Regions from separate parts of the Actinomadura sp. NPDC048394 genome, predicted to be linked through region 2. Evidence: riboswitches for the same ligand, from Rfam matches in the RefSeq annotation. Region 2 holds a riboswitch; each other region holds the start of a gene.

What was found. A riboswitch is a leader RNA that binds a small molecule or an ion and turns the genes downstream of it on or off. The one in region 2 is predicted to bind thiamine pyrophosphate.
Region 1: linked by a shared signal. The riboswitch ahead of thiC (phosphomethylpyrimidine synthase ThiC) and the one ahead of AB0C78_RS05715 (cytosine permease) in region 2 are both predicted to bind thiamine pyrophosphate.
Region 3: linked by a shared signal. The riboswitch ahead of thiO (glycine oxidase ThiO) and the one ahead of AB0C78_RS05715 (cytosine permease) in region 2 are both predicted to bind thiamine pyrophosphate.

What each region holds. Positions count from the first base shown of each region.
Region 1 is NZ_JBEZJL010000165.1:51-3,850, reverse strand. Features, by position in the region: gene thiC (phosphomethylpyrimidine synthase ThiC) at 1-1,674, opposite strand, end outside; TPP riboswitch at 1,670-1,783, opposite strand; gene tsaA (tRNA (N6-threonylcarbamoyladenosine(37)-N6)-methyltransferase TrmO) at 1,874-2,311, shown strand; partial or broken gene gdhA (NADP-specific glutamate dehydrogenase) at 2,389-3,800, shown strand, end outside.
Region 2 is NZ_JBEZJL010000006.1:125,966-133,053, reverse strand. Features, by position in the region: gene AB0C78_RS05745 (heavy metal translocating P-type ATPase) at 1-20, opposite strand, end outside; gene AB0C78_RS05740 (hypothetical protein) at 52-996, opposite strand; gene AB0C78_RS05735 (heavy-metal-associated domain-containing protein) at 1,045-1,251, opposite strand; gene AB0C78_RS05730 (DNA-formamidopyrimidine glycosylase family protein) at 1,681-2,544, shown strand; gene AB0C78_RS05725 (SSI family serine proteinase inhibitor) at 2,796-3,257, opposite strand; gene AB0C78_RS05720 (rhodanese-like domain-containing protein) at 3,304-3,639, shown strand; TPP riboswitch at 3,700-3,817, shown strand; gene AB0C78_RS05715 (cytosine permease) at 3,810-5,180, shown strand; gene AB0C78_RS05710 (PAS domain-containing protein) at 5,356-7,088, shown strand, end outside.
Region 3 is NZ_JBEZJL010000018.1:23,930-31,017, forward strand. Features, by position in the region: gene AB0C78_RS14860 (serine/threonine-protein kinase) at 1-57, shown strand, start outside; gene AB0C78_RS14865 (hypothetical protein) at 94-255, opposite strand; gene thiE (thiamine phosphate synthase) at 325-996, opposite strand; gene AB0C78_RS14875 (Rv2175c family DNA-binding protein) at 1,112-1,495, opposite strand; gene AB0C78_RS14880 (FAD-dependent oxidoreductase) at 1,565-2,788, opposite strand; TPP riboswitch at 2,883-2,996, shown strand; gene thiO (glycine oxidase ThiO) at 2,987-4,111, shown strand; gene thiS (sulfur carrier protein ThiS) at 4,155-4,355, shown strand; gene AB0C78_RS14895 (thiazole synthase) at 4,352-5,146, shown strand; gene AB0C78_RS14900 (DMT family transporter) at 5,306-6,292, shown strand; gene pknB (Stk1 family PASTA domain-containing Ser/Thr kinase) at 6,329-7,088, shown strand, end outside.

The sequences.
Region 1 (3,800 bases), on a different contig from region 2:
GAACTCCCCGGCCTTCTCCCGCATCCCGGCGGCGAGCGCCTCCTCCTCGGCCAGGCCGCGCTCGTCGGCATAGCGGCGGACGTCCCGGGTGATCTTCATCGAGCAGAAGTGCGGCCCGCACATCGAGCAGAAGTGCGCGGTCTTCGCGGGCGCCGCCGGGAGCGTCGCGTCATGGAACTCCCGCGCCGTGTCCGGGTCGAGCGAGAGGTTGAACTGGTCCTCCCAGCGGAAGTCGAACCGCGCGTCCGACAGCGCGTCGTCCCACGCCTGCGCGCCCGGATGCCCCTTGGCCAGGTCGGCGGCGTGCGCCGCGATCTTGTAGGCGATCACGCCCGCCTTGACGTCGTCGCGGTCGGGCAGCCCGAGGTGCTCCTTCGGCGTGACGTAGCAGAGCATCGCGGTGCCGTGCCAGCCGATCATCGCGGCACCGATCGCGGAGGTGATGTGGTCGTAGCCGGGCGCGATGTCGGTGGTCAGCGGCCCGAGCGTGTAGAACGGCGCGCCGCCGCACCACTCCTGCTGCAGGTCCACGTTCTCCTTGATCTTGTGCATCGGGACGTGGCCCGGGCCCTCGTTCATCACCTGGTTGTCGAACTCCGCCGCGATCCTCGTCAGCTCGCCCTGCGTGCGCAGCTCGGCGAACTGCGCCTCGTCGTTGGCGTCGGCGATGCAGCCGGGGCGCAGCCCGTCGCCGAGCGACCAGGTGACGTCGTAGGCCGCGAAGATCTCGCACAGCTCGCGGAAGTGGGTGTAGAGGAAGTTCTCCTCGTGGTGCGCCAGGCACCACGCCGCCATGATCGACCCGCCGCGCGAGACGATGCCGGTCCTGCGCCGCGCGGTCAGCGGCACGTACGGCAGCAGCACGCCCGCGTGCACGGTCATGTAGTCGACGCCCTGCTCGGCCTGCTCGATCACGGTGTCGCGGAAGACGTCCCAGGTCAGCTCGGCCGGGTCGCCGCCGGCCTTCTCCACCGCCTGGTACAGCGGGACGGTCCCGACCGGCACCGGCGAGTTCCGCAGGATCCATTCGCGGGTGGTGTGGATGTCCCGGCCGGTCGACAGGTCCATGATCGTGTCGGCGCCCCAGCGCGTCGCCCACGCCATCTTCTCGACCTCGTCCTCGATCGAGGACGCCACCGCCGAGTTGCCGATGTTCGCGTTCACCTTCACCAGGAAGTTCTGGCCGATGATCATCGGCTCGATCTCCGGGTGGTTGACGTTCGCGGGCAGCACCGCCCGCCCCGCCGCCAGCTCGGCGCGCACGAACTCCGGCTCCACCCCCTCGCGCAGCGCCACGAACTCCATCTCGGCGGTGATCTCCCCGCGACGCGCGTACGCGCGCTGGGTCACCGCGCCGCCGCTCGCCCGGCGCGGCCGGCGGGGGAGCAGGCCGTCGGCGACGGGCGCGGAGCGGCGCCCGTCGTCCTCGGGACGCGCCGGCCGCCCCTCGTACGGCTCGGTGTCGCCGCGCTCGGCGATCCACCCCTCCCGCAGCGCGGGCAGGCCCCTGCGGACGTCGGTCTCGTGCTCGGGGTCGGTGTACGGCCCGGACGTGTCGTACAGGACGACGACGTCGCCGTTGGTCAGCGGAACCTCCCGCATGGGAACGCGCATCCCCGGGCGGGAGCCCTGGAGGTACGTCTTGCGGGCAGCTGGAACCACGGATTCGGTCATGACGACTCGATCTCTCCCTACGCCGGCATTACCCGGTCAGGTTCATGCGGTCAGCGGCCGTCCCAGCCGCTATCTCAGCCCGGTTCGCCGGGCCCCCGCGATCTGTCGTGCTCGACGGTAACCCGCCGCACCCCCGTTGCCGCAACCGCCGTCCATGGGTTAGAACGCGCCCGCGCGTCCGGGTTGAGAGGATCACGGCATGGAGAACCACGGCATGGCGGACTTCCGCGGTGACCTCACGCTCAGGCCGGTCGGGCACGTGTCATCGCCGCTCAAGGACCGGGCCTCCGCGCCCAAGCAGGGGACCGAGGGCGCCCCCGACGCGTGGCTGGTCTTCGAGCCGTCCTACCACGCGGCCCTCGAAGGCCTCGGCGCAGGCGACCGGATCATCGTGCTGACCTGGCTGCACCAGGCGTCCCGGGACGTGCTCCGGACCCGGCCGCGCGACGACCCGCGCAACCCCGAGACCGGCGTGTTCGCGACCCGGTCCCCGGACCGGCCGAACCCGGTCGGCCTGCACCCGGTCGAGATCCTGCAGGTCACCGGCCGGCGGGTCCGGGTCCGCGGCCTGGAGGCGCTCGACGGCACGCCCGTGGTCGACGTGAAGCCCGTGCTCAAGGGCGATGCGGAGCCTTGACCGGCCCGTGGGCCGGGACGGGCCGGCCCACGTCCTAGAGTGGAGATGCATGATCACCGTCTGAGGAAGGACCCGGCATGCCCGTTTCCCCCCGGCCGCACAGCGCGACCGGCACGCAGAACGTGCTGGAGAGGACCTACGAGCGCGTCCTGGTCCGCGACCCGGGGGAGCCCGAATTCCACCAGGCCGTCCACGAGGTGCTGGAGTCGCTCGGCCCCGCGGTCGCCGGCCGTCCCGAGCTCGCCGGCCACGGGGTGCTGGAGCGGCTGGTCGAGCCCGAGCGGCAGATCGTCTTCCGGGTGCCGTGGACCGACGACTCCGGCGCGGTGCACGTCAACCGCGGCTTCCGGGTGGAGTTCAACAGCGCGCTCGGGCCGTACAAGGGCGGGCTGCGCTTCCACCCGTCGGTGAACCTCGGCATCGTCAAGTTCCTCGGCTTCGAGCAGATCTTCAAGAACGCGCTGACCGGGCTCGGCATCGGCGGCGGCAAGGGCGGCAGCGACTTCGACCCGCACGGCCGCTCGGACGCCGAGGTGATGCGGTTCTGCCAGTCGTTCATGACCGAGCTGCACCGCCACATCGGCGCCGACACCGACGTCCCGGCCGGGGACATCGGCGTCGGCGGCCGGGAGATCGGGTTCCTGTTCGGGCAGTACCGGCGGATCAGCAACCGCTGGGAGGCGGGCGTCCTCACCGGGAAGGGCCAGCCGTGGGGCGGCTCGGCCTGCCGGACGGAGGCCACCGGCTACGGCAACGTGCTGTTCACCGCCGAGATGCTCCGCAAGCGCGGCGAGGAGCTGGACGGCCAGACGGTCACCGTGTCCGGCTCCGGCAACGTCGCGATCTACAGCATCGAGAAGGCGCAGCAGCTCGGCGCCAACGTGATCACCGTGTCCGACTCGGGCGGCTACGTGGTGGACGAGAAGGGCATCGACCTCGAACTGCTCAAGCAGGTCAAGGAGGTCGAGCGCGGGCGGGTCGCCGACTACGCCGAGCGGCGCGGCGCGTCCGCCCGGTTCGTCCGGGGCGGCAGCGTCTGGGACGTGCCGGCCGACATCGCGCTGCCGTCCGCGACGCAGAACGAGCTGGACGTCCAGGCCGCGCGGATGCTGGTCCGCAACGGCGTGAAGGCCGTCTCCGAGGGCGCCAACATGCCCACCACGCCGGAGGCCGTCCACGTGCTGCAGGAGGCGGGCGTCGCGTTCGGCCCCGGCAAGGCCGCCAACGCCGGCGGCGTCGCGGTCAGCGCCCTGGAGATGCGCCAGAACGCCGGGCGGGAGATGTGGACGTTCCCGCAGGCCGAGGCGGAGCTCGCGGAGATCATGACGCGGATCCACAACACCTGCGACGAGACCTCCGAGCGCTACGGCGCGCCCGGCAACTACGTGGTGGGCGCCAACATCGCCGGGTTCGAGCGCGTCGCCGAGGCGATGCTCGCCCAGGGGGCCCAAGTTCATCGAGGTCGCGGGCGACGGCGAGCCGGACTACG
Region 2 (7,088 bases):
GGCACGGCGCCGGTGGTCATCGCTCCTCCTTCGCTTCGACCGTACGGGATGTCAGTGGGTGTGCTCGCCGTGGCCCTCGCCGTGGCCCTCGTCCTGGCCGCCCTGCTCGACCGGCCCGGACGACGGCCCCGCCGTCACGGTGAACTCCGCCGTGCGGACCTTGCCGGCGTGCTGGAAGTCCAGGTACAGCCGGTACGTCCCCGCGCTGGGCGCCTCGGCGTAGAAGGTGATGCCGGGACCCGGCTTCGTCTTGCCGTCGCCCGGCTCGCCGTCCGGGTGGACGTGCAGGTAGGCCAGGTCGCCCTGCCGCAGCGCGACCAGATGCCCGTACGCCTCCAGGTACGGCTCCAGGTCCGTGACCGGCTTGCCGTCCTTGCTCACCGTCAGCGTCAGCTTGCTCGCCTTGCCCGGGGCCAGCGCCCCGGCCAGCTTCACCTCGTAGCCGTCCACCTTCGCGACCTGCTCCGGCTCCGGCAGCGGGACCGGCTGGAAGTCGCCCGGGGCGGCGACGTCGACGCCCAGCGTCAGCGCCTCCTTCGCGCCCTCCGGCTGGACGTCGGTGAAGAACCGGTACGCGCCGGCCTTCGGCAGGACGACCGCGACCGCCCACACGCCGCCGCCGACCTCGGTCGGGTGCAGGTGCTGGAAGCCGGACAGGTCGCGGCGCGCGATGATCAGGTGCAGCCGCTTGCCGTGCAGCGGCGTGAACCCGGTCACCGGCCTGCCGTCCGGGCCGTCGATGGTGAACCGGAAGTCGGTCAGCACGCCCGGCCGCACCGTGGTCGTCCGCGGGTGCAGGGTGTAGCCGTCCTGGCTGACCTGCAGCCCGCCGGGGACCGCCGTGCCCGCCGCCGTCCCGCCGTGGGATCCGTGCGCGCCGTGCCCGCCCTCGTCGGCCTTGCCGACCGGGCCGGCCACCGTGCCGATCCCGGCGGCGCCGCCGAAGACGACGGCCAGCCCTGCCACGTAGGCGCCCAGCTTGGTCGCGGTGTTCATCGTCCTTCACTCCACTCGTCTCGGCCCTGGTTCCCAGGGCGGCAGGCCTCAGGCCTGCAGGGCGTATCCCGCCTCCTCGACGGCGCCCTTGATCAGGGCGTCGTCGACGGGGGCCTCGCTGGTGACGGTCACCCGGCCGGTCTCGAGGTCGACGTCGACGGCGGTCACGCCGGCGACCTGCTCGACCTCCTCGGTCACGGAGGCGACGCAGTGGCCGCAGGTCATCCCGGTGACGGTGTAGGTGGCGGTGCTCATCTCTCGTCCTCCCTCGTCGTTGTACCCCCTGGGGGTATCTGCACGACCTCATGGTGCCACAACCCGAACACCCCGCACAACCCGTACCCCCTAGGGGTTATTTCGAGATCCGGGTCACAGCCCGTCGCGCGGAGTTATCCACACCCTGTGCGGCGGCCCGCAGGAACCGCCGCACGGCGCTTTGTCGATATTCGTCGAGGTATTCACCCCGGAACGCCCCGCCGCCGCGCCGAACCGCGCGCCATGCACAAGGTTTTCCACAACCTTCCCCGGCCCTGTGGACAGTCCAGGGAGGTCGCCGGACGCGGGACGCCGCCGCCATCGATGATCTCGCGATCCGCGTCCCCGGGGGAGGTACTTGCGCAGGTCCGCCGCATGGCTGCCGGACCGTTTACCTTGGAGGGGTCACGGTCGGCGAGTGGAGGTCCGATGCCCGAGTTGCCCGAGGTGGAGGCGCTGGCGGCGTTCCTGCGCGAGCGCGTCGTCGGCCATGCCGTCGCGCGCGTCGACGTCCTCGCGATCTCCGCGCTGAAGACCTACGACCCGCCCGTGACCGCGCTCGGCGGGCTGACCGTCACCGGCGCGACCCGGCACGGCAAGTTCCTGGACCTGGACGTCGACGGCATCCACCTCGTCGTTCACCTGGCCCGCGCCGGCTGGCTCCGATGGCGCGACGAGGTGCCGACCAGGCCCGCCCGCCCCGGCGGGAAGAACCCGCTCGCCCTCCGCGTCCACCTCGACGACGGCTCCGGCTTCGACCTCACCGAGGCCGGCACGAAGAAGGGCCTCGCGGTCTACGTCGTCCGCGATCCGAACGACGTCCCGGGTGTCGCGACCCTCGGCCCCGACCCGCTCGACGAATCGTTCACCGCCGACCGGCTGCGCGAGATCGTCGCGGGCAAGCGCACGCAGATCAAGGGCCTGCTGCGGGACCAGAGCGTCATCGCCGGCATCGGCAACGCCTACTCCGACGAGGTGCTGCACGTGGCGAAGATGTCCCCCTTCAAGATCGCCGCGACGCTCACCGACGACGACGTCGCGACCCTGCACGAGGCGATCGTCGCCACGCTCCGCGACGCGGTCGACCGCTCGCGCGGCCTGGAGGCCCAGGACCTCAAGGGCGAGAAGAAGACCGGCCTCCGCGTGCACGGCCGCAAGGGCCAGGAATGCCCGGTGTGCGGCGACACGATCCGCGAGGTGTCGTTCGCCGACTCGGCCCTCCAGTACTGCCCCACCTGCCAGACCGGCGGCAAGCCCCTCGCCGACCGCCGCCTCTCCCGCCTCCTCAAGTAACCCTCAGGCGCCCACCTCGACGTCGGCCACGACCATCTTGTCGAGCGTCCCGGAGCCCGGCGGCGAGGCCGGCCGGCGGCTTGGCGGCGGCCGGTCCCCGCAGCAGGCCGAGGGAGTCGAGCGCGGCGTCGTTCATCCGCAGCGAGAACATGCCGCCCATAGTGGCAGCGTGGGGCGAGCCCGAGGGCGCGGCCCGGATCGACGCCTGGATCTGGGTGCGCTGCGGCCGCGACCGCATGCGGGCGGGCGGGTCAGCGGACCTTCGGGACGGGGCCGAAGACCGGGGCGATCTCCGTCCAGCGGTGCAGCTGGCAGCCGTCGTTGCGCTTGAAGGTGGTGTCGATGGGCTTGCCCTGCCAGGTGCCCTTCACCGTGGCGACCTCGGGGCCGCCGTAGATGTCGGTGCACATCCGGTCCTTGGGGACGGGCGCGAACGGGTCCTTGACCTTGGTGAGGGCGGCGCAGGCGTCGGCGGCCTTCGGATGGTCGCCGCCGGCCGGGTCGCAGGTCAGGGTGTAGGTCTTGGCGGGGGCCTGGGCCGATGCCTTGACCTGGATGGTGAGGCTGTCGGCCGAGGGGCTCGAGGGCCGTACCGCGGCGGTGCCCGAGGGCCGCTCTGCGGGAAGGGTCTTGGCGTGTTCGTCGCCGCAGGCGGCCAGTGAGAAGATCATGGCGAGCCCGGACGAGGCGAGGATGAGCGTCCGATACCGCATGCGTGATTCGACGCAGGGGGGCTTCGCGCGGTTCCATGGGGGTGTGATGATTTTCGGGGACGAGGTTCCGGCGGTGGTCGCCGCCGACGTTCCGCAGGGCGGTTACCTGCTGGACGTGCGCGAACAGGACGAGTGGGAGGCCGGGCACGCGCCCGAGGCCGTGCACATCCCGATGGGGCAGCTGGGCGACCGGGCCGGGGAGATCCCGCGGGACCGGGAGATCTTCGTGATCTGCCGGTCGGGGGCGCGGTCGGCGCAGGTGACGGTGGCGCTGAACCAGGCGGGCTGGCTGGCGAAGAACGTGGACGGCGGGATGAAGGGCTGGGCCGAGGCGGGCCGGCCGATGGAGAACGGCGGGGACGGCGAGCCCTACGTGGCCTGACCGACCCCCGGGGATATGCACCCTTTGTAGGGGTTGCGGGCGGTTGTACGATCGGTGCCGACCGATAACCGCGGGAGCTCGGGCCTCGAGCCGGGCTGAGAGGGCGGCCTTCCTGGCGTCGCCGACCGCATGAACCTGTCCGGGTAATGCCGGCGTAGGGAGCGTGTCCCGTGACGTCCGACGTCGAAAAGACCCTCGCGCACGAGAGCCCGCGCAACGAGGTCCCGTACACCCTCGACGAGCCCGCCCCGAAGGTGCTCGGCTTCTGGGACCAGAGCGCGTTCTGGGCGAACCTCGGGGTCAGCCTGCTGGCCTTCTCCGGCGCGTACACCGTCCTCGCGCCCGGCGCGGACGGCAAGCCGACGCTGGCGATCGCGGCGGGCATCGCCGCGATGATCGTCGGGACCGTGCTGGGCGGGCTGATGCTCGGGCTGGCCGCCGTGCCGGGGGCGCGGACGGGCCAGCCGGCGATGGTGCTGCTGCGCGGGCTGTTCGGCGCGCGGCTGTCGTACGTGCCGACGGTGCTGAACATCGCGCAGCTGGTCGGCTGGGGCACGTTCGAGCTGATCGTGATCGCGGACGCGGCGCGCGAGCTGTGGGACGGGGTGCCGCGCTGGGGGTACGTGGTCGCGGCCGGGGTGCTCACGACGGTGCTGACGATCTGGCCGCTCGGGTCGGTGCGGCTGCTGCGCCGGTACGTGACGGTCGCGGTGGTCGTGGCGCTGGGCTACTTCTACGTGCAGCTGGTCCGGCAGCCGCTGCCGGATCTGAACCAGGGGTCGTGGCACGGGTTCTGGATCGGCGCGGACGCGGCGCTGGCGGTGTCGATCTCGTGGGTGCCGGTCGCCGCCGACTACACGCGGCACGCGAAGAGCGCGCGCGGGGCCTTCGGCGCGGCGTCCGTCGGGTACTCGGTGACCCAGATCGTCGCGTACGTGCTCGGGCTGCTGGCGCTGGCGCTCGTCGCGGGCGACACCGACCGGGTGTTCGACCCGTTCCTGCACGTCGCGCTGGGTGCGGTGTTCTTCGCGGTGTTCGTGCTGCGGGAGGCCGACCAGTCGTTCGCGAACGTGTACTCCACCGCCGTGTCGATCCAGAACCTGGTGCCGCGCGCCGACCGGCGCGTCCTGTCGGTCGCGCTCGGCGCGGGGATCACCGTGCTGGCGCTGGCGCTGGACATCAACGACTACGCGGGCTTCCTGTCACTGATCGGGTCGGTGTTCGTGCCGATGCTGGGCGTGCTCGCCGCGGACTTCTTCCTCGGCCGGGGCCGCGCCGGCGGCTGGGACGCGAGCCGCACCGCGCCGTCCCGGTGGAGCATGATCGCCGCGTGGGCGGTCGGCATCGTCGCCTACCAGCTGATCAACCCGGGGACCGTCGGCTGGTGGGCGGACCTGTGGCAGCACGCGCGGGACGCGCTGCACTTCACGCCGCAGAGCTGGATGAGCGCGTCGCTGCTGTCCTTCCTCGCCGCGGCCGCCGCGACGCTGCTGATCGGCTGGGCGGGCGCCGCCCGCGGCGCCGGTATTACCCGACGGTAGGGTTGCCGCAGCCGCGCGCCGACGGATGCGCCGCGCCCGCCGGAAAGGCACGACGGAGATGGCCGATTTCAAGGTCCCCGGGCCGCTGACGTGGCGTTCTTCCCTTCGCCGGGGCCGCTTTGTGGGAACTTTTCGGCGCCGATCGCCCGGCGCCGTGCCGGGCTCCGGTGGCACGATGACAGACGTGCAGCACGTCCACGACCCGATCGCGCGCGCCGTCATCGAGAGCGCCGCCGACGCGATCGTGGCCGTCGACCAGAAGCACCGCGTCACCGTGTGGAACCCGGCCGCCGAGCGGATGTTCGGCTGGAGCGCCGAGGAGATGGTCGGGCGCGTCCCGCCGATCGTCCCGGACGAGCTGAAGGCCGAGCACAACGCCGTCCAGGAGCGGCTGCTCACCCGGCGCGCCGGGGAGGGCGAGTCCGAGAAGGAGGGCGGGCAGATCTCGATCGCGACCCGCCGGTTCCACCGGGACGGCCGGCTGATCGACGTGCGGATCGACACGAGCCTGCTGAAGGACCCGGCCGGGACCCCGCTCGGCTGGGTCGGCGTGTACCACCCGGCGGAGGACGACGAGATCGTCCAGCACCACATGACGGAGCGGGCGCGGCTCGTCCGGCGGCTGAACGACATCGTCGCCGACCTGAACGCCGAGCTGGACCTCGCCGTGGTGCTCGACCGGATCACGACCGCGCTGATCGAGCTGACCGGCGCGGACGCGGGCGGCTTCGTCCGGATCGAGGGGCAGCGGCTGCGCCTGGTCAGCACGTCGGGGCTGCCGGAGCACATGCGCGGGACGACCGCCGAGCTGCGCCCGAGCCTGGTCGGGGAGCTGCTGCGGTCCGGCAAGACGGTGAAGCTCGCGACCGGCGAGCAGCGGCTCGGCGACCTGATCTGGTCCGAGCTGCCCGGCCTGCACACCGTCGCGCTCGGCCTGTCGTACCTGCAGAACCGCCCGTACGGGGCGCTCTACGCGCTGTTCTCCGGGCGCAAGATCGGGCACACCGAGCTGGAGCTGCTGGAGCTGCTCGCCGGGCACGCCGGCGTCGCGGTCGGCAACGCGGTCGCGTACGCGGAGGTCGTCCGGCAGCGGGCGCACGAGCGCGCGGTGATCGACTCCAGCGCGGACGGCATCGCGGTGCTGGACCACGACCTCGTCGTCCGGCAGTGGAACCCGGCCGCGCACACCCTCACCGGCATCCCGCCGGAGGACGCGATCGGCCGGCCGCTGCCGTTCGACATGCCCGCGCTCGGCGAGATGCTGACGTTCCCGCTGGAGTCCGGGGTCTGGCTGAACGTGCTGGCCGCGGAGATCGAGGAGACCGGCGAGCTCGTCGTCGACTTCCGCGACGTGACGGAGGCGAAGGCGCTGGAGGAGGCGAAGGACCTGTTCCTCGCCACCACCAGCCACGAGCTGCGCACCCCGATCACGGTCGTGCAGGGGTTCGCGTCGACGCTGGTCAACCGGTGGGACGAGCTGGCCGACCTGGACCGCCGCGCCGCCGTCGCGACGATCGCCGAGCGCGCCCAGTCGCTCGGCCGGCTGGTGGAGCACCTGCTGCTCGGCTCCCGCGCGGGCGCCGACGAGCTGGCCGTGACGGTCGAGCCGTTCGACCTGGCGCGGGTGCTGGAGGGCGTCGTCGCGGGGTTCCGGTCGCTGTCGGACCTGCACCGGGTGGAGCTGGAGATCGAGCCGGGCCTGCCGCGGTGCCGGGGCGACGCGATGGCGACCGACATCGTGCTCGGGCAGCTGCTGGAGAACGCGTTCAAGTACAGCCCGGACGGCGGGACGGTCCGGGTCCGCGCGCAGGCGGTCGCGGCGGGCGCGGCGGCGGGCGCGCGGGGGATCGCGGTGACGGTCGAGGACGAGGGGATCGGCATCCGCCCCGGCGACCACGAGCGGATCTT
Region 3 (7,088 bases), on a different contig from region 2:
ATGCTGGCGCTCGCCGCGGTGATCATCGCCGGGTTCGTGCTCGGCATCCTGTTCTAGCGGCGCGCGTCCCTCCGGCGCCGGCTGGGCGCGTGCTCACCAGTGGGGCGGGCGCTCGTCGAGCAGCCGCGCGTCGTCATCGCCGCCGCCGCGCCACTCGCCCCAGCCGGTGTCGGTGTCGTCGGAGGTCTGGTCCGGCAGGATCTCCAGGTCGTCGCCCAGGTCGACCGGCCGGTCGTCGTCGGGTCCCACGCTCATGATCCCCATTGTCGGCCATCGGCGGGACCGCCCGCACCGTGATCCCCGTCGCCCCCGGTCAGGCCACGGTCAGGCCGCGGCGAGGCGGCGGGCGAACTCGGCCGCGGCGGCGCCCGGGTCGGCGGCCTCGGTGATCGCCCGGACGACCACGACGCGCTCGGCGCCCGCGTCCAGCACCTCGCCGAGGTTGCCGAGGTCGACGCCGCCGATCGCGAACCACGGGCGGGACTGGCGCTGCGCCGCCACGTACTCCAGCAGCTTCGGGCCGGGCGCGGGACGTCCCGGCTTGGTCGGCGTGGGCCACACCGGGCCCGCGCAGAAGTAGTCCACGCCCGGCTCGGCGGACGCCGCGGACGCCTGCTCGTCGGAGTGCGTGGACCGGCCGATCAGCACGTCCCCGCCGACGATCTCGCGGGCGGCGGGCACCGGCAGGTCGTCCTGCCCGAGGTGCAGCACGTCGGCGCCGACCGCGCGGGCGACGTCGGCGCGGTCGTTGACCGCCAGCAGCGCGCCGTGCCGCTCGCACGCCGCCCGGAACACCTCCAGGTAGGCCATCTCCTGCCGGGCCTCCAGGCCCTTCTGGCGCAGCTGGACGATGTCGACGCCGTTGCCGAGCGCCGCGTCCAGGAACGCGGGAAGGTCCCCCTGCCGCTCCCTCGCGTCCGTGCAGAGGTAGAGGCGGGCGCGGCTGAGCCGGGCGCGCAGCGCCACGGCCCGTTCGGTCGGGATGTGCCTGGACACGGTGGGGGCGGTTTCCTTTCGCGGTGCTTGCGTCGAGCGGCCTGCCCGGCGGGCATGCGGCGCGGGGCCACGCGCGGCGGCGTGACCCCGCGGCCGGTCGCTCGGTCGGTTCGGGTCAGAATGCCAGGGCCTGGGCGCGTCGCCGCACCTCGGTCCCCCGGTTCTCGCTGAGCGCCTGGACGGGCGTGCCGGGCAGCGTGTCGTCGGCGGTGAACAGCCAGCGGAGGGTCTCGACCTCGTCGAAGCCGGCGTCCGACAGCAGCGTCAGCGTGCCGGACAGGCCCTTGATGACCTGGCCGTCGCGGATGAACGCCGCCGGCACCATCGGCTCGCCGTCGCGGCGGACCGACAGCAGCTTCCGCTCGCTGATGAGCTGCTTGATCCGGCTGGTCTTGATGCCGAGCCGCTCCGCCGCCTCCCGGAGGGAGAGCCAGTCGCCGGCGAGGGCGTCGGTGCGGGGGTCCAGTGCGCTGTCAACGGTTGCGTGCGTCTGGGTCACGCCCCCTTGCTACCACGCCTTCGGAAGCCTCAAACCCGCCCGGCCGCCGTTACCGCCGGTGAGGTTCCGCTACCCGCGAACGGCCTGGCGGACGGCCACGTCCGGGTCCGCGATCGCCTCCGGGTCGACCGGCGTCCCGGCCGCGATCACCCGCCTCGCCTGCACCAGGTCCCGGGGCCGGTCCACGGTCAGGATCGCGTCGAGCCGGTCGCCGGTCAGCCAGGCGATCGCCCACTTGCGGCCGGACGGGTCGCCGCGGTGGACGAGCCGCTCGGACCGCGCGTGGTTCCCGGCGTACTGCACCATCCGGCCGAACTGCTCGGACCAGAAGTAGGGGGCGGCGTCGTAGACCGCGTCCTGGCCGAGCAGGGCGGCCGCGGCGGTGTCGGGGGCGTTGAGGGCGGTGTCCCAGTGCTCGACGAGGAGGCGGCGCCCGTACCGGTCCGACCACCAGGCGGCGCAGTCGCCGACCGCGACGACGTCGGGGCGGACGGTGCCGGCCTCGTCGTCCATGACGGTCCGGAACGAGGCGTCGGTGACGACGCCGCGCTCCAGCAGCAGGCCGGAGCCGTCGAGCCAGCCGAGGGCGGGCCGCACGCCGATGCCGACGACGACCTCGTCGGCGTCGATCCGCTCGCCGCCGCCAGGGCCGGCGAGGGCGAGGCCGCCGTGCTCGACCGCGGCGACCTTGACGCCGGTGCGCAGCTCGACGCCCGCCTCGGCGTACCAGGGGATGGTGAGGGCGCCGATCTCCTGGCCGAGGGCGACGGCGAGGGGGGTGTCGGCGGCCTCGACGACGGTGACGGCGCAGCCCTTCTTCGCGGCGGTGGTGGCGACCTCGGCGCCGATCCAGCCCGCGCCGACGATCACGATGCGGGCGCCCTCGGTGAGGCGTCCGCGCAGGTCGCGGGAGTCGTCGATGGTGCGCAGGACGTGCTGGCGGCCGTCGCCCGGCAGCGTGACGGGCTCGGCGCCGGTGGCGATGACCAGGCCGTCGAAGGGCAGGTCGCCGGCGGTGGAGGCGACCGTGCCGCCGCGTCCGGGGCCGTCGAGGCGCAGGCCGGTGGCGCGCTCGCCGAGCAGCAGCTCGCAGCGGAGCGCGTCCCAGTCGGCGTCGACGGTGGTGTCGTCGGAGTCGCCCGCCAGCACCGCCTTCGACAGCGGCGGCCGGTCGTAGGGCATGTGCCGCTCCGCCGAGACGAGGGTCAGCGCGCCCTCGTACCCCTTGCTCCTGAGTGCCTCGGCGGCCCGCACGCCCGCCAGCCCGCCGCCCACGACGATGACCCTGTTCATGGGCGCCCACCCTAACCGGGCGCCCTTGCGCGGTTTTGGACGGGTGTCCAGACAGGTGCATCCGGGCCGTTGGCCGTATGGTGGGGGACATAACAAGACATAGCGCGGGAGTCCGGTGCGACCGGGCTGAGAGGGCGGCTGACCGGGCCGCCGACCGCCACGACCTGATCCGGATCATGCCGGCGAAGGGAGCGCGCAGTGCGGATCGTGATCATCGGGGCCGGGGTCATCGGCCTGGCCACCGCCTGGCGGGCCGCGCAGGGCGGCGCCGCCGTCACCCTCGTCGACCCGGCGCCCGCGAGCGGCGCGTCGTCGGTCGCCGCGGGGATGCTCACCCCCGTCAGCGAGCTGAGCTACGGCGAGGAGCCGCTGCTGCGGCTCGGCCTCGCCTCCCGTGACCGCTACGGCGCGTTCGCCGCCGAGCTGGCCGAGGCCACCGGGCTCGACACCGGCTACCGCGACGACGGGACGCTCCAGGTCGCGTTCGACGCCGACGACCTGAAGCTCCTGGACGACCTCCGCGCCTTCCAGGAGAGCCTCGGCATCCCCGTCGAGGCGCTCACCGGCCGCGAGTGCCGCAAGGCCGAGCCGATGCTGGCGCCCGGCGTGCGCGGCGGCCTGCTCGCCCCCGCGGACGGCTCGGTCGACCCGCGCCGCCTCGCCCCGGCGCTGCTGGCGGCGGGCGAGCGGCTCGGCGTCCGGCTGGTGCGGCGGCGCGCGGAGGGCGTGCTGGTCGAGCACGACGCCGCCGCCGGGGTCCGGCTGGACGACGGCACCGAGATCCGCGCGGACCGGGTGCTGCTGGCCGCCGGGCCGTGGTCGGGCGACCTCGGCGGCCTGCCCGCCGGGACCGTTCCACCCGTCCGCCCCGTCAAGGGCCAGGTGATCCGGCTCCGCACGCCGGTGCCGTTCCTGCGGCGCACCACCCGCGGCCTCGTGAAGGGCTCGTCGATCTACCTGGTGCCGCGCGCGGACGGCGAGATCGTCATCGGCGCCACGCAGGAGGAGCTGGGCTTCGACACGCGGGTCACCGCGGGCGGCCTGTGGGAGCTGCTGCGGGACGCCCGCGAGCTGCTCCCGGGCATCACCGAGCTGGAGTTCGCCGAGGTCACCGCGGGCCTGCGACCCGGCTCCCCGGACAACGCCCCGCTGATGGGGCCGACCGCGCTGCCCGGCTTCTACCTCGGCACCGGCCATTTCCGCAACGGGATCCTGCTCGCGCCGGTCAGCGCCGACGCCCTCGCCGCGATGCTGCTGGACGGCCCCGTGCCCGAGGTGGCCGCCCCGTTCTCCCCCGCCCGCTTCTCCCCTGAACCGCAGTGATGAAGGCCGCAGTGAAGGCCGCAGTGATGAAGGTCGTGCAGGTATGAAGATCATCGTGAACGGAGAGCCGCGCGAGCTGCCCGACGGGGCGTCCGTGGCGCAGGCGGTCGCCGCCGTGACCACCGCCGCGTCCGGCGTGGCCGCCGCGCTGAACGACGAGGTCGTCCGGCGCTCGGCGTGGGAGGCGACGGAGCTGCGCGAGGCGGACCGCCTCGAGGTGCTGACCGCGGTCCAGGGAGGCTGACCGTGACGGACGAGACGGCGAACGGCGACGGCCTGGTCATCGCCGGCGAGGAGATCGGCTCCCGGCTGATCATGGGCACCGGCGGGGCGCCCAGCATGCACGTGCTGCGCGAGGCGCTGACCGCGTCCGGGACGGCGCTGACCACGGTCGCGATGCGGCGGGTCGACCCGTCGGCGCGCGGCTCGGTGCTGGACGTCCTGACCGAGTGCGGCATCCGGGTGCTGCCGAACACCGCGGGCTGCTTCACCGCGGGCGAGGCCGTGCTGACGGCGAAGATGGCGCGCGAGGCGCTCGGCACGAACTGGGTCAAGCTCGAGGTGATCGCGGACGAGCGGACGCTGCTGCCCGACCCGATCGAGCTGGTCGAGGCCGCCGAGCAGCTCGTCGACGACGGCTTCGTCGTCCTGCCGTACACCAACGACGACCCCGTCCTCGCGCACCGGCTGGAGCAGCTCGGCTGCGCGGCGGTGATGCCGCTCGGGTCGCCGATCGGGTCGGGGCTCGGCATCCGCAACCCGCACAACATCGAGCTGATCGTCGAGCGGGCCGAGGTCCCGGTGATCCTGGACGCGGGGCTCGGCACCGCGTCCGACGCCGCGCTGGCGATGGAGCTCGGCTGCGACGCGGTGCTGCTGGCGACCGCCGTCACCCGCGCGCAGTCGCCCGCCCGGATGGCCGCGGCGATGCGGCACGCCGTCGAGGCGGGGCGGCTCGCCCGGCTGGCCGGCCGGATCCCGAAGCGCCGCTACGCCCAGGCGTCCTCGCCGTTCGAGGGCCTCGCGTCGTCCTGACCGGTCAGTGAAGCAGAGCTAAAGCTTCGACTGAAGAAATATTCGCTGGACCTGAACGGTGGACGTCCCCAGACTGAGGGCGTCCACCGGAAGGCCCGCCCGCAACCGCGCCGCACCCTTCGGTGTTCATGGAAACGTCCCGAACCTAAGGTGCGTCACATGCAACAGGGCAGTGCCCCGCGAACGGGCGTCGACCGGCTCGCCGTCGCGGCAGCGGCCGTCACGGTCGTGCTGTGGGCCTCGGCGTTCGTCTCGATCCGCAGCGCCGGCGCGGAGTACGGCCCCGGCGCCCTCGCGCTCGGCCGGCTCCTCTCCGGGACCGTCGTGCTCGCCGTCCTGTGCCTCGTCCGCCGCGAGGGCCTGCCGCCGAAGGGCGCCTGGCCCGGCATCGTGGCGGCGGGCGTGCTGTGGTTCGGCGCCTACATGGTCGCGCTGAACTGGGGCGAGCGCCTCGTGGACGCCGGGACCGCGTCCCTCGTCGTCAACATCGGCCCGATCCTCATCGCGCTGCTCGGCGGCTGGCTGCTCAAGGAGGGCTTCGCGCCGCGCCTGCTGGCCGGCATGGCCGTGTCGTTCGCGGGCGCCGCGATCGTCGGGCTGTCGATGTCCGGAGGCGGGGGCTCGTCGATCGGCGGCGTCCTGCTCTGTCTCGTCGCGGCGGTGACGTACGCGTTCGGCGTCGTCAGCCAGAAGCCCGCGCTCCGGCACGCGACGCCGCTGCAGTTCACCACCTGGGCCTGCGCGATCGGCGCGGTCGCCTGCCTGCCGTTCGCGCCGCAGCTGGTCTCGCAGGCCGCCGACGCCCCCGCCGGCGCGACCCTCAACATGGTCTATCTCGGCGTCTTCCCGACCGCGCTCGCCTTCACCACCTGGGGCTACGCGCTGGCCCGCACGTCCGCCGGGAAGATGGGCGCCACCACCTACGCCGTGCCCGCGCTCGTCGTCACGATGTCGTGGCTGTTCCTCGACGAGGTCCCCGGCCTGATCACGCTCGGCGGCGGCGTCCTCTGCCTCGCCGGCGTCGCCGTGTCCCGCAGCACCCGCGGCCTGCGCCGCGCCCGCCCGGCCTCCCCCGTGGCCGCCGCCGCGGACCCGCCCGCGCCCGCGTCCGACCCGCGGCTCATCGATGCTCATACTCACGACTGATGAGAACATCCGTCATTCGCCCGTAAACTCGCACCGATGGACACGTCGGTTGCAGATCCACTCGTCGGGCAGGTGCTCGACGGGCGCTACCGCATTGAGTCCCGGATCGCGCGCGGCGGCATGGCCACCGTGTACGTGGCCCGCGACATCCGGCTGGACCGCACGATCGCGATCAAGGTGATGCACGCCGGCCTCGCCTCCGACGAGGACTTCGTCGCCCGCTTCATCGGCGAGGCCAAGGCCGCCGCGGCGCTCTCCCACCCGAACGTCGTCGCCGTGTACGACCAGCGCTCCGACGGCGAGCACGTCTTCCTGGTGATGGAGTACGTCCCGGGCCGGACGCTCCGCGACGCGCTCACCGAGCTCGGCCGCCTCGGCCCGCGCTCCGCCCTGGAGATCATGCAGCCGGTGCTGGCCGCGCTCGGCGCCGCGCACCGGGCCGGCCTCGTGCACCGCGACGTCAAGCCGGAGAACGTGCTGATCTGCGAGGACGGCACCATCAAGGTCGCCGACTTCGGCCTCGCCCGCGCGGAGAGCGCGAGCAAGATGACCAAGACCGGCATGATCATCGGCACGGTCGGCTACCTGGCGCCCGAGCAGGTGCTGCAGGGCACCGCCGACGTCCGCTCCGACGTCTACGCCGCCGGGATCATGCTGTTCGAGCTGCTCACCGGCCACCTCCCGCACCAGGCCGACACGCCCCTCGCCGTCGCCTACAAGCACGTCAACGAGGTCGTCCCGCCGCCGTCCAGCGTCGTGCCCGGCATCCCGCGGCGCGTCGACGAGCTGGTCACCG